Regions from separate parts of the Lysobacter sp. A421 genome, predicted to be linked through region 1. Evidence: riboswitches for the same ligand, from Rfam matches in the RefSeq annotation. Region 1 holds a riboswitch; the other holds the start of a gene.
What was found. A riboswitch is a leader RNA that binds a small molecule or an ion and turns the genes downstream of it on or off. The one in region 1 is predicted to bind cobalamin.
Positions count from the first base shown of each region.

Region 2: it holds a riboswitch for cobalamin, as region 1 does, so the genes downstream of both, btuB (TonB-dependent vitamin B12 receptor) here and ACW7G6_RS13580 (ribonucleoside-diphosphate reductase subunit alpha) in region 1, are expected to answer to the same signal.

Region 1 is NZ_JBSVRL010000005.1:199,678-206,815, forward strand. Features, by position in the region: gene ACW7G6_RS13570 (HAD hydrolase-like protein) at 1-212, opposite strand, end outside; gene ACW7G6_RS13575 (phosphoglycerate kinase) at 219-1,406, opposite strand; cobalamin riboswitch at 1,612-1,821, shown strand; gene ACW7G6_RS13580 (ribonucleoside-diphosphate reductase subunit alpha) at 2,205-4,550, shown strand; gene ACW7G6_RS13585 (ribonucleotide-diphosphate reductase subunit beta) at 4,590-5,600, shown strand; gene ACW7G6_RS13590 (acyl-CoA thioesterase) at 5,587-6,006, shown strand; gene ACW7G6_RS13595 (catalase family peroxidase) at 6,109-7,138, shown strand, end outside.
Region 2 is NZ_JBSVRL010000004.1:124,733-131,870, reverse strand. Features, by position in the region: gene ACW7G6_RS12070 (heavy metal translocating P-type ATPase) at 1-1,458, shown strand, start outside; gene ccoS (cbb3-type cytochrome oxidase assembly protein CcoS) at 1,455-1,709, shown strand; gene ACW7G6_RS12060 (sulfite exporter TauE/SafE family protein) at 1,712-2,440, shown strand; gene queD (6-carboxytetrahydropterin synthase QueD) at 2,498-2,851, shown strand; gene ACW7G6_RS12050 (phasin family protein) at 2,969-3,406, shown strand; gene bioD (dethiobiotin synthase) at 3,480-4,169, opposite strand; gene ACW7G6_RS12040 (GAF domain-containing protein) at 4,221-4,703, shown strand; gene ACW7G6_RS12035 (TfoX/Sxy family protein) at 4,700-5,065, shown strand; cobalamin riboswitch at 5,113-5,373, shown strand; gene btuB (TonB-dependent vitamin B12 receptor) at 5,510-7,138, shown strand, end outside.

The sequences.
Region 1 (7,138 bases):
CGGTAATGCTCCACGGCACGCTCGACATCGGCGGGGTCATCGAACAGCGGGCCGAAGCTGGTACGTAGCGACGGTCCGATCCAGCGTCGCAGCTGCGACTGCGGCGGCACCGCCACGTTCATCTGCGTCAACGCGTGCGCCACGCAGCGGGTGATGCCGACCGCCGAGTCGATCAGCGTGCCGTCCATGTCGAAGAACAGGGTGGGTTTCATCGGCGCTCAGCCGCGCGCCTTGAGTGCCGTGACCGCCGGCAGTTCCTTGCCTTCCAGGAACTCCAGAAACGCGCCGCCGCCGGTGGAAATGTAGCTGACCTGGTCGGCGATGCCGTACTTGTCGACCGCCGCGAGGGTGTCGCCGCCGCCGGCGATCGAGAACGCGTTGCTGTCGGCAATCGCGTGGGCCAACGCTTCGGTGCCCTTGCCGAACGCATCGAACTCGAACACACCGACCGGGCCGTTCCAGACCACGGTGCCGGCACTGTTGATCATTGCCGCGTAGCGCGCCGCCGTGTCCGGGCCGATGTCGAGGATCATGTCGTCGGCGTCGACCGCATCGACCGCCTTCACCGTCGCCAGTGCATCGGCCGCGAATGCCGGCGCGACGACCACGTCGGTCGGCACCGGAATGTCGGCGCCGCGCGCTTTCGCATCGCTCATGATCTGCTTCGCGGTGTCGATCAGGTCCATCTCCACCAGCGACTTGCCCACGCCATGGCCCATCGCGGCGATGAAGGTGTTGGCGATGCCGCCACCGACGATCAGCTGGTCGACCTTGCCGACCAGCGAGGACAGCAATTCAAGTTTGGTGCTGACCTTGGAGCCGGCAACGATCGCCAGCAACGGCCGCGCGGGCTGGTCGAGCGCCTTGCCCAGCGCGTCCAGCTCGGCCATCAGCAGCGGGCCGCCGGCGGCGAGCGGCGCGTGCCGGATGACGCCGTGGGTGGACGCCTGCGCGCGGTGCGAAGTACCGAACGCGTCCATCACGAACACATCGCACAGCGCGGCATACCGCTTCGACAAGGCCTCGTCATCGGCCTTCTCGCCGACGTTCATGCGGCAGTTTTCCAGCAACACCAACTGGCCGGGCGCGACATCGACACCGTCGAGCCAGTCCTTGACCAACGGCACCTCGATGCCGAGCAGCTCCGACAGCCGATTGGCGACCGGCGCCAGCGACTCGGCTTCGCTCCACGCGCCTTCGGTCGGCCGCCCGAGGTGCGACATCACCATCACCGCCGCGCCCTTTTCCAATGCCAGTCGCAGCGTCGGCAGCGCCGCCGCGATTCGCTGCTCGGAAGTGATGCGGGCCGGCTGGCCGGCGACATGCTCGATCGGCACGTTCAGGTCTTCGCGGATCAGTACGCGTTTGCCGGAAAGGTCGAGCTCGGTCATGCGGAGAATGGTCATGGGCGCTTCCGTGGTCATGCGGGTGAGCCTGGACATTCACCAGGCGGGACCGGCCATTGTCCCGTTCGGGGAGATGCCGGGCAAATCCTGTAGCCCTGCAGAAAGCCGGTTCCGCAGGTAGCGCGGGCACAACGGCGCTCCAAGCGAACTTGATCCTTCCCAGCATCACTTATCCTACATATTGTGTTGACTAAAAATACAAACACGATATGTTGTGTCTGTCGGTGCCGATCCTCGCGGTCGGCTGAAAAGGGAAGCCGGTGTGAATCCGGCGCTGCCCCGCAGCGGTAAATGGAAACGAACGCCGTCTTGGCACTGGGGGCAACACGCCCTGGGAAGCGACGGCCAGTAGGAAAGACAGGCATTGCCTGCCCACGTCCAGAGCCCGAAGACCTGCCGACAACCGCGTGATGCACACCGCGCGGTGACCGGCCAGGGAGTCTTCGGGGGAAGACGGTCGGTGTCGCAGCACCCTGCCTCGGGCAGAGTGGCAGGGCGTCCTCCGATGCCCGGCGACACCTTCCGTTTCAGACCCGAGAATTCCACCGCCCGCGGGGGCGTGGCCGTGCCGTCGACAGCGCGCTTTGTGCGTGCCGGCGGTACGCCCATGCCTCCGTGCGTCGACCTTCGAGGGAAGGCCGTCGACCCGTGCGCCCTGCACCGGAGCCCATCCATATGACCACCCTCGAACCAGCCACGGCCGACCTCGACCCGATTGCCGCAGCCGACACGGCTATACCCCCGAAAGGAGCCGCCGAACCCGGCTTCACCCTGACCCCGCCGGCCACCGCACTGAGCATGCGCGTGACCAAGCGCAACGGCAGCCACGAACCGGTCGACCTCAACAAGATCGTGCGTGCGATCACCCGCTGCAGCGACGATCTGTACGCGATCGACCCGATGCGCGTCGCCACCCGCACGATCTCCGGCCTGTACGACGGCGCGACCACGTCCGAGCTGGACGAGCTGTCGATCCGCACCGCCGCCCTGCTGACCGCCGAGGAACCCGAATACGGCCGCCTCGCGGCACGCCTGCTGGCCGGGGTGATCGAGAAGGAAGTCGCGTCCATCGACATCAATGCGTTCTCGCAATCGGTACAGCGCGGCTACGACCTGGGCCTGATCAACGACCGCCTGCTGGGCTTCGTGCAGGCCAACGCGCGCAAGCTCAACGACGCGATCGACAACACGCTCAACACCCGCTTCGACTATTTCGGCCTGCGCACGGTGTACGACCGCTACCTGTTGCGCCACCCGACCGCGCGCACGGTGATCGAGACGCCGCAGCAGTTCTTCCTGCGCATCGCCTGCGCCTTGTCGGAGGACGTGGCCGACGCGCTCGCGCTTTACCGGCGCATGGCCCAGCTGGACTACCTGCCCAGCTCGCCGACGCTGTTCAACGCCGGCACCACCCACGAGCAGTTGTCGAGCTGCTTCCTGCTCGACTCGCCCGAAGACTCGTTGGAAGCGATCTACCAGCGCTACATGGACGTCGCCAAGCTGAGCAAGTTCAGCGGCGGCATCGGCCTGTCCTACAGCCGCGTGCGCTCGCGCGGCTCGCTGATCCGGTCCACCAACGGGATGAGCAACGGCATCGTGCCGTGGCTGAAAACGCTGGACGCCTCGGTCGCGGCGGTCAACCAGGGAGGCAAGCGCAAGGGCGCGGCCTGCGTATACCTGGAGCCGTGGCATGCCGACGTGGAGGAGTTCCTGGAACTGCGCGACAACACCGGCGAGGACGCCCGCCGCACCCACAACCTCAACCTCGCCAACTGGATCCCCGACGAGTTCATGCGCCGGGTGGAAGCCGATGCGATGTGGTCGCTGTTCGATCCGGCGGCGCTGGCAAAGAACGGTGCGCCGTCATTGACCGACCTGTTCGGCGAGGCGTTCGACCGCGCGTATCACGCGGCCGAAGCCGCCGGTCTGGCGACCCGTCAGGTCAAGGCGCGCGAGCTGTACGGACGGATGATCCGCACCCTCGCCCAGACCGGCAACGGCTGGATGAACTTCAAGGACAAGTCCAACCGCGCCTGCAACCAGACCCTGCGCGAGGGCAACGTGGTGCATCTGTCGAACCTGTGCACGGAGATCCTGGAGGTCACTTCGCAGGATGAGACGGCGGTCTGCAACCTGGGTTCGATCAACCTCGCCCACCACGTCGAGGGCGGGCAACCCGGCAGCGGTGCGGCGCGCTTCGATTTCGGCAAGCTCGCCGAGACCGTGCGCCTGGCGGTACGCCAGCTGGACCGCGTGATCGACCTGAACTTCTACCCGATCGACACCGCACGCCGGGCGAACCTGAAATGGCGGCCGGTCGGGCTGGGGGCGATGGGCCTGCAGGATGTGTTTTTCCAGCTGCGCCTGCCGTTCGATTCCGAGCCGGCGCGCGAGCTGTCCAAGCGGATTGCCGAGGAAATCTATTTCCACGCCCTGTCGGCCTCGAGCGAGTTGGCGATGGAGCACGGCCGCCACCCCGCGTTCGGCGACACCCGCGCCTCGCAGGGCGAATTGCAGTTCGAAGCCTGGGGAGTGACACCGGCCGACCCTGCCCGCTGGGACACCCTGCGCGAGCGTATCCGCGAGCACGGTCTGCGCAACTCGCTGCTGATCGCGATCGCCCCGACCGCCACCATCGCCTCGATCGCCGGCTGCTACGAATGCATCGAGCCGCAGGTGTCCAACCTGTTCAAACGCGAGACCCTGTCGGGCGACTTTCTGGTGATCAACAAGTACCTGGTCGAGGAACTCAAGACGCTTGGGCTGTGGACGCCGGAACTGCGCGACGCGGTGAAGATGGCCGACGGCTCGATCCAGGGCATCACCGCGATTCCCGAATCCCTGCGCGAGATCTACCGCACCGTCTGGGAACTGCCGATGCGTTCGCTGATCGACATGGCCGCCGACCGCGGTGCCTTCATCGACCAGAGCCAGTCGCTGAACCTGTTCATCGAGAACCCGAACATCGGCGCGTTGTCGTCGATGTACATGTACGCGTGGAAGCAGGGACTGAAGACCACCTACTACCTGCGCTCGCGCCCGGCGACGCGGATCGCCAAATCGACCGTCAGCGCGCCGGTGCCCGGCAGCGAAGCGATCGCCTGCTCGCTGGAAAATCCGGAAAGCTGCGAAGCCTGCCAGTAGCAAACCGCGCACTCACTCCCCCACATCCCAGGAATCCCCATGACCACCCCACGCCTGCTCGACCCCGGCTTCGACCTCACCCTGCGCCCGATGCGCTACCCGCGTTTCTACGAGATGTACCGCGACGCGATCCGCAACACCTGGACGGTCGAGGAGGTCGACTTCTCGCTCGACGTCAACGACCTGCGCGGCAAACTCGGTCCGGCCGAGCGCCATCTGGTCGAACGACTGGTCGCGTTTTTCGCCACCGGCGACTCGATCGTCGCCAACAACCTGGTGCTGAACCTCTACCAGCACATCAACGCGCCCGAGGCCCGCATGTACCTGTCGCGGCAGCTGTACGAGGAGGCGCTGCATGTGCAGTTCTACCTGACCCTGCTGGACACCTACCTGCCCGATGACCAGGCGCGTACCGAAGCGTTCGCGGCGGTCGAGAACATCCCGTCGATCCGTGCCAAGGCGGCGTTCTGCTTCAAGTGGATCGATTCGATCCAGGACCTGAAGCGCATCGAGACCCGCGAACAGCGTCGCCAGTTCCTGCTCAACCTGATCTGCTTCGCCGCCTGCATCGAAGGCCTGTTCTTCTTCGGCGCCTTTGCCTACGTGTATTACCTGCGCTCGCGCGGTCTGCTGCATGGATTGGCCTCGGGCACCAACTGGGTGTTCCGCGATGAGAGTTGCCACATGGCGTTCGCCTTCGAAGTCATCCGCACCGCGCGCGAGGAGGAGCCGGAGCTGTTTGACGAGTCGATGCAGCGCGATGTCATCCAGATGCTGACCGAGGCCGTGGAATGCGAAATGCTGTTCGCCGCCGACACGCTTTCTGGTGGCGTGGTCGGCCTGTCGCTGAAGGACATGCGCCAGTACCTGGAATATTGCGCCGACCAGCGGCTCGGCCAGCTCGGCATGCCAAAGCATTTCGGCGCAGGCAATCCGTTCGGCTTCATGGACCTGCAGGACGTGCAGGAAGTGACCAACTTCTTCGAGCGCCGGGTGTCCGCCTACCAGGTCGGCGTGCAGGGCGAGGTCGCCTTCGATGCCGCGTTCTGAGCCCGTCACCGAGGCGCGCATGACCGAGATTGTGTTCCCCGACCACACCAACCACCTGGGCACGCTGTTTGGCGGCCAGGCGCTGGCGTGGATGGACAAGGCCGCCTTCATTGCTGCCTCACGCTACGCGCGCTGCACGGTGGTCACCGCGCGCTCGGAGCAGATCGACTTTCACACCGCGGTCAACCAGGGCGCGCTGGTGCAATTGGTCGCACGGGTGATCGCCACCGGCCGCACCTCCTTGCAGGTAGAAGTGGAGATGCACAGCGAGGACCTGCATTCGGGCGCGTCGCTGCTGGCCACACGCGGTCGTTTCACCATGGTCGCACTGGACTCCGAAGGTCGACCGACCGCGGTCCCGCCATTGTCCCGTTCGGGAGATGCTGGGCAAACTTTGCCTAGTTGACGACAACGTGGCTCCGCACTCGTTCATCGAAGATTCGAGAAGATCGGGAATAAAGCCTGGTCGGGTGCGTCTTACGGGTTGTCCCCTCCTTTCGAGCATCCCATGACGCTACCCGAGTCTTCCAACGACCCGCGGCCCCCCTTCGAACCTCCGGCGCAAACCGGCCGGCGGCGGCGGCTGGCCCTGGCTGGCATCGGTGCCATCGCGTTCGGTGCCGCTGGCGCCTTCGCGTGGACGGCCGGATGGCTGGGCGGCGATCGACTCACCGCTCAGCGCATCGTCGGCGCGATGGAAGCCAACGGCCCCAGGCACCCGGGCTTTCGGCGAAACCATGCCAAAGGCGTCTGTATCAGTGGCACGTTCCAGGCCACTGAGCAGGCACGCACATTGTCCACGGCACCAGTGTTCTCGGGCGCGCCGATTCAGTTCATCGGGCGATTCTCGATCGGCGGGGGCAATCCGCATGGCGCCGACAACACCGCACGCGTACGCAGCATGGCGCTCCAGTTTGGCGGCCCCGATGAAGCGCAATGGCGCATGGCCATGAACAGCTTCCCCTTCTTCGCCGTGTCCACTCCGGAACAGTTCCAGCAGCAGGTCCTGTCCAAACGCCCCGATCCTGCAACCGGCAAGCCGGATCCCGCAGCAATGGAAGCGTTCCTCGCCGACCACCCACAAGCCAGGAAGTTCCAGCAATGGGCGAAACACGCGCCGTGGTCCGATAGCTGGGCGAACACGCAATACAACAGCGTCAACGCATTCCGCTTCATTGACGCCGGCGGCACTGTCCGGTTCGTGCGGTGGTCGATGCGGCCGCGCGCGCCGTTTCGCGCGCTGGCAACGGCCGAGCGCCAACAGGCCGACGTCGACTTCCTTGCCCGCGACCTGCAGGCACGGTTGGTCCGTACCCCGTTGTACTGGGACATGGTGGTGACCATCGCGAACGCCGACGACCCGGTCAATGACCCCACCCGCCCCTGGCCCAATACGCGTACGCAGGTGGTGGCGGGCACGCTGAGCCTGGTGCATGCCGAGCCGCAGGCCAGCGGCGAATGCCGCGACGTCAACTTCGATCCATTGATCCTGCCGCCGGGCGTCGCCGCATCGGACGACCCGATCCTCGCCGCACGCT
Region 2 (7,138 bases), on a different contig from region 1:
GAATCGATTCCACTGGCCGCGCTGGCGGTCGATGATGTCGCCTGCGTGGCGGCCGGCGAAGTGGTGCCGGCCGATGGCGAATTGCTTGATGGCCACGCCCGCTTCGAGGAAGCGCTGCTGACTGGCGAATCCAGCCCGGTCGACAAACAGGCCGGCGCAACCGTGTACGCGGGCACCGTCTGCCGCGAACGGCCGGCGCGGTTGCGGGTGACCCGGACCGGCAGCGCCACCCGCCTGTCGCAACTGGCGCGGCTGGTCGAGCAGGCCCAGTCGCAACGGCCGGCACTCGCACGTGCCGCCGAGCGCATCGCCCACTATTTCGTCGCCGCGCTGCTGGTCGCTGCGGTGATGGTCTACTTCGGCTGGCGCGCCTACGACCCCTCTCGCGCGTTCGAAGTCACCCTCGCCCTGCTGGTGATCAGCTGCCCGTGCGCGTTGTCGCTCGCGGTGCCAACGGCACTGACCGCCGCCCATGGCGCGCTGGCCCGGATCGGCGTGCTGGCGGTGCGCGAGAACGCCCTGGATCGACTCGCCAAGGTCACCGACATAGTGTTCGACAAGACCGGCACGCTCAGCGATGGGCGCCCGGTGCTGGCGGGCATCGAGACCTTCGGCGGCATCGACCGTGATCACGCCCTGCGCATCGCCGCCGCGCTGGAACGCGACAGCGGCCATCCGATCGCATTGGCGTTTGCCGCGGTCGCCGATGCGCCGCATGCCCGCGACGTGCAGGCGGTCCCGGGCCAGGGCATCGAAGGCGTCGTCGATGGCGAACGCTGGCGGCTGGGCCAGGCCGGCTTTGCCGCCAGCACCGAGGATGACGGACGGCTGTGGCTCGGCAACGGCAAACGTGCGGCGGCACGGTTCCAGCTGGCGGAGTCGGAGCGCACCGATGCGCGCGCCGCCGTGTCGCTGCTGGGCAACCAGGGACTCACGGTGCACCTGTCCAGCGGCGACGCCGCCGAGCCGGTGCGGGGTTTCGCACAACGGGTGGGGATCGACCAGGCGCATGCGCGGCAGTCCCCGGAGGACAAACTCGCCTTCGTTCGCGAGCTGCAACAACGTGGCCGCGCGGTGGCGATGGTCGGCGACGGGCTCAACGACGCACCGGTACTGGCCGGTGCGGATGTATCGCTGGCGATCGGAGAAGGCGCGGCACTCGCCCAGCGCGCCGCCGACCTGGTGCTGACGGGGCACTCGCTGACACGTGTGCCCGAGGCAATCGCGATTGCCCGCCGCACCCGTCGGGTCATCCGCCAGAACATCAGCTGGGCATTGGGCTATAACCTGCTGGCACTGCCCTTGGCCGCCGCCGGCATGGTCACGCCGTGGATCGCCGCGCTGGGGATGGCGGTGTCATCACTGATCGTCACCGCCAACGCGTTGCGGCTGACCCGGTCGCCTGCACCGGGCGACGCGCCGACACCTGCCCTGGCCACCGCGGACCTGCACCCATGAACATCCTGCTGTTCCTGATCCCCGTCAGCATGTTGGCCCTGGGCGTGGCGCTGTGGGCGTTCATCTGGGCGGTCAAGCGTGGCCAGTTCGAGGACCTGGATACCCCGGCACTGGATATCCTGCGCGAGGACGAGCACGACCGCGTCGCACCCTTGCCACCTCCGGCCACTGGCACCGCTGATGATATCGATATCGATGCTGTCGCGCCGGCAGACGGCCGCCGTACCGGCGACGGCCGGCAAGCTGACTGACCATGCCGATTGACTGGCTCACCCTCGGCGCCGCCCTGCTCACCGGACTCATGGGCGGCGTGCATTGCGCGGCGATGTGCGGCGGCATTGCCACCGGGTTCTCGGCGATGGGGCCGAAGGCCAGCTGGAAGTATGCGATCGAACCAAACCTGGGCCGGGTGCTTGGCTACACTGCGGCCGGCGCGATTGCGGGCGGCATCGGTCACGGCATCGTCGACCTGGCCCGGCTGGATTGGCTGGCGTGGGGGTTGCGCGCTGCGGTCGGACTGGTCCTGATCGTGGTCGCGGCGCGGCTGCTGGATCGCAAGGGCCGGCTGGCGTTCCTGTCCGGGCCGGGCACCGGCGCGCTGTGGTCGAAACTGCGACCGTTGCAACGGCGGCTGCTGCCCGCCAACACCAGCGCAAAACGGATCGGGCTGGGCATGTTGTGGGGCTGGATGCCATGCGGCCTGAGCACCACCATGCTGGCCGCAGCGTGGCTGCAGGCCGATGCTCGCAACGGTGCGTTGACGATGGCCGCGTTTGGCCTTGGCACACTGCCGTTGATGGTGTCGCTGACCTGGTCCGGGGCGCGGTTGGGCCAGCGCCTGCAGCGTGGCGGCTGGCGGCTGGGCGCGGGCTTGCTGGTACTGGCGGCGGGCCTGTTGACGCTGGCCTCGCCGTGGCTGATGCAGGTGCCGGCGATGCATGGCCTGCTGTCTGCGCTGGGCTGCCTGCCGCGCGCGACCTGAGTCCGTCCCCGCCGCACCAATACCGCCCGAGCACCAACCGCGGCGATACAATGACGCATGGATATCTTCAAGATTTTTACCCTGGAGGCTGCGCATCACCTGCCCAACGTTCCCGAAGGACACAAGTGCGCGCGCCTGCACGGCCACTCCTTCCGGGTCGAAATCCACCTGGAAGGCGAGCCTGGTGCGGAAACCGGCTGGGTGGTCGACTTTGCCGACGTCAAAGCCGCCTTCCAGCCGCTGTACGACCAGCTCGACCACAACTACCTCAACGACATCGAGGGTCTCGACAACCCGACCAGCGAGCGCATCGCGATATGGATCTGGGATCGGCTCAAACCCGCCTTGCCATTGTTGAGTGAAGTGGTGGTGCACGAGACCTGCACGTCGGGCTGCCGGTACCGGGGGTAAAAGCTGAACGATATTCAGCTTGCGGATTGATCGATGTTGCATCGCAACATATGGGCAGTTATGCTGCAACGCACAAATCGACAAATCTCTTGTCGACGCCAGCAGGAGCCTCCCGCCATGTACCAGCAATTCAACGAGCAGTTCGCCGCCGCCACGCGTCAGTTCGCGGATGCCGCGGCCCAGGTCAACCGCCTCGCGATCGAAAATGTCGAAGCCGTATTCGGCCTGCAGATGGCCGCGATCGAAGACCGCGCCAATGCCACCTTTGCGTTCCTCGGTGAAGCCGCCGAAGTGCGCGACGCCGACGGCCTCAAGAAGATCTGGCCGAAGGGCGTGCAGGTCGCCCGCGAGAACGTCGAGCGCGGCGTCGCCATTGGCCAGGAAGTGATCGGCCGCACCACCAAGGCCAATGAGCAGATCAGCGACATCACCAAGTCGCAGCTCGAAGCCACCGCCAAGACCACCCAGGCCAATGCCGAGAAAGTCGCCAAGGCCGTGACCGAGAAGGCCGAGTCGTTCACCAAGGGTGCGACCAAGGCTTCCAAGTCCAAGTAAGTCTCTCTCTCCAGCTACGGCCGGAACACGAAACCCGGAAGCGCAGGCTTCCGGGTTTTTTGTTGCCCGCCGATCAGGCCGGGAGCACGGTATCGGGCAGTTGCAGGTGCCCGGCCAGGGCAGCGGGATCAGGCTGGGGTCGATGGGGCAATCGTCCCCAGCACGGCATTGGCAGGCGATCGCACAGCGTCTGGAAGTTGTCGTCGATGCGCGCCATCGCCGGATCCACTTCATTGGCGATCCAGCCCAGCAATGGCACGCCATCGGCCTGGATCGCCCGCACGCTCAGCCGCGCATGGTTGATGCAACCCAGCCGCAGACCCACGACCAGCACGACCGGCAGGTCCAGCGCGCGGACCAGGTCGAGCTGATCCAGCCGTGCCGACAACGGCGCGGCCCAGCCGCCGACGCCTTCGACCACCACCGTGTCGGCCTGCGCCGCCAGCCGCGCATGGGCGTCCAGCAACGGTGCCAGTTGCAACTCGACGCCCTCATCGCGCAACGCCAGTTCGGGCGCAATCGGCGATTGCAGTGCAAACGGATTGATGTCGGCATACGCCGGTCGCGGGTCACTGGCGGCCTGTAACAACAAGGCGTCCTCGTTGCGCCAGGCACCGTCAATGAACCCACAACCGCTGGCCACCGGTTTCATCCCGACCGCGCGCCGGCCGCGTGCGCGCAAGGCGTGCAGCAAACTCGCGCTGGCGACGGATTTTCCCACCCCGGTGTCGGTACCGGTGACATAGAAACTACGGATATCCATGGCCACATGGTAGTCCCGGCCCACCGACATCACCGCTGCTAGACTGGAACCATGTTCAATCCCACCTCTCTGTCCGGCAGCAAGCCGGAACAATATGCCGACCTTGCGGCCCAGGTCCGCGCCCTGCTCGCTGGCGAGCGCGACCGGATCGCCAATGCGGCCAATTTGTCGGCGCTGGTGTATCACGCACTGCCGGCGCTGAACTGGGTCGGATTTTATTTTTTCGATGGTCGCGAACTGGTGGTCGGGCCATTCCAGGGCCAGCCGGCCTGCGTGCGCATCGCGCTCGACAGGGGCGTGTGTGGCGCGGCGGCATCCACTCGCAAGACCCAACGCGTTGCCGACGTCAATGAATTCGAAGGCCATGTGGCCTGCGACTCGGCCTCGCGATCGGAACTGGTGGTCCCGCTGTTTCGCGGCGATGAGCTGATCGGCGTGTTCGATATCGACAGCCCGCAGACGAACCGCTTCGACGCGGACGACCAAGTCGGGATGGAAGCCATTGCACGGATATTCCTGGAGTCGCTGGAATGAAGGAGAAGCTGCGCAATATCGGGCCCAAATCCAGTGCCTGGTTGCGGCAGGTCGGCCTGCACAGCCGCGACGAGCTGGTCGAACTCGGTCCGGTCGAGGCATTCATGCGGGTCAAGCGCGCGGGTTTCAAACCGACCCTCAACCTGCTCTATTCCCTCGAGGGCGCGCTGCTGGATTGCCATTGGCAGGATATTCCCGAACAACGCCGCGACCAGTTGGTCGCCGCCGCCGAAGCGGCCACCGGCCAGTTGCCGCCGCCCCGGCACAGTCCACCGGCCGGCCCGGTCACCACGACCGTGTTGACCGCCGACACTGTGCCCGCCAGGCCCGACCCGGACGCGCCCTATCGGCGCAACTACTGAGCCGCCGCGTTGCCGCCACCCTTTGCGCTGGCCACCGCCGATCGCTTAGACTGCGCACGCTTCGAGGTGACCCGGCGGCGTCCTGCCAAGGGGTTGAAACGGGAAGCCGGTGACACCGCCAACGCGGTCACCCCGGCACTGCCCCCGCAACGGTAAGCGAGCCCAGCCGCGGCTCACCGCCACTGTGTGGCAAGTCTCCTGGGACTTGCAGGCATTCATCAAGAATGCTGCATGGGAAGGCGCCACGGCCGGTGTCGACAACGACACCACTCGCGAGTCCGGAGACCGGCCTGGATGCAGGGTTTCGACCCACTATTGGTTGCGATGCGGCGGGCATTGCGGCGACAACGCCGGTGCCCGTCCGACCGTTTTCGCAACAACTCCCCTCCAAGCAGCTTCCCCAAGCCCGGCACGGCGATTTCCGTGCGCGTTGGAGAACCATCGATGCAGTCCCGTTCGCTGTCCCTGGCCGTTGCGGCCGTTCTTGTCCTGCCTGTTGCCGCCTTGACGGGGCCGGCCCACGCCGCCGGCGCGCCCCTGCTCGAAGCCGCTCCGCAATCGGCCACCGATCTCGATGGCGTGGTGGTCACCGCCACCCGTACCGCGATCGACGTCGACACCGCACTTGCTCCGGTCGAGGTGATCGACCGCGCCGAGATCGAGCGCAGCCAGGCCCGTTCGCTGCCGGACCTGCTGCGCGGCCGCGCCGGCGTGTCGATGTCCAACCAGGGTGGCGCCGGCAAGCTGACGACGCTGTTCCTGCGCGGCAGCGAGTCCGACCACGTCGTGGTGCTGGTCGACGGCATCCGGATCGGGTCTGCCACCTCCGGCCTGGTGTCGCTGCAGAACCTGCCGCTGGCGCTGGTCGAACGGGTCGAGATCGTCCGCGGGCCGCGCTCCAGCCTGTACGGCAGCGAGGCGATCGGCGGAGTGATCCAGATCTTTACCCGTCGCGTTGGCGATGCCCCGGGCTACGCGCCGCGCCTGCACGTCGGCGGCGGCAGCCACGGCGCGCATGAGTACGGCGTCGGTTTCGGCGGACGCAACGAGCGCACCTGGTTCGGTGTCGATTACCAGTTCCAGCGTACCGAGGGCTTCAACGCGTGCAGCGTCGCCGCCCCGGACCCGTTCGCTGCTGGATGCTTCATCGCCGCGCCGGAACCCGACCTGGACGGCTACATCCAGAACGCACTGGCATTGCGCGGCGGCATCGACCTCAACGACGCCTGGCAACTCAGCGCGGTGGCCTTGCGCAGCGAGGGGGAGAACGACTTCGATGGCGACTTCACCAACCGCTCCGAGACCGTGCAGCAGGTGGTCGGGGGCAGCGTGCGCTGGCGACCGTCCGACACCCTGCAGTTGAAGCTGACTGCCGGCCGCAACGTCGATGCCTCCGAGCAGTTCAAGGACAGCGTCAACCTCGGCAATTTCGACACCGACCGCGACAGTGCCAGCCTGCAGGGCGACTTTGGCATCGGCGAGCAGCAGGCCATCACCGCCGGCGTCGACTGGCTGCGCGACCGGGTCGCCGGCAGCACCACCTATGACGAGAGCGAGCGCGGCAACCGTGCCGCGTTCGCGCAGTACCAGGGACGCTTCGGCGCGCAGTCGCTGCAGGCCAGCGTGCGCCGCGACGACAACGACCAGTTCGGCGGCCACACCACCGGCAGCGCGGCCTGGGGCATCGATTTCTCCGATAACTGGCGGCTCAGTGCCGGCTACGGCACCGCGTTCAAGGCGCCTACCTTCAACGAGTTGTACTACCCGTTTTTCGGCAATGCCGAGCTGCGTCCAGAAGAATCGAAGAGCGCCGAACTCGGCCTGGGCTGGAGTGGCGACCGCTTCGATGTCCGCCTCGACGCGTTCCAGACCACCGTCGACGACCTGATCGCGTTCGATGCCGCTATCGGCTTGCCCAACAACATTGATCGCGCACGCATGCGCGGCGCCGAACTCGGCATCGACACCGAGCTCGCACAGTGGCAGGTGGCCGCCAGCGTCAGCTTCCTGGACACCGAGAGCCTGACCGGCTTCCAGGCCGGCAACGACCTGCCACGCCGCGCCCGCGAGAGT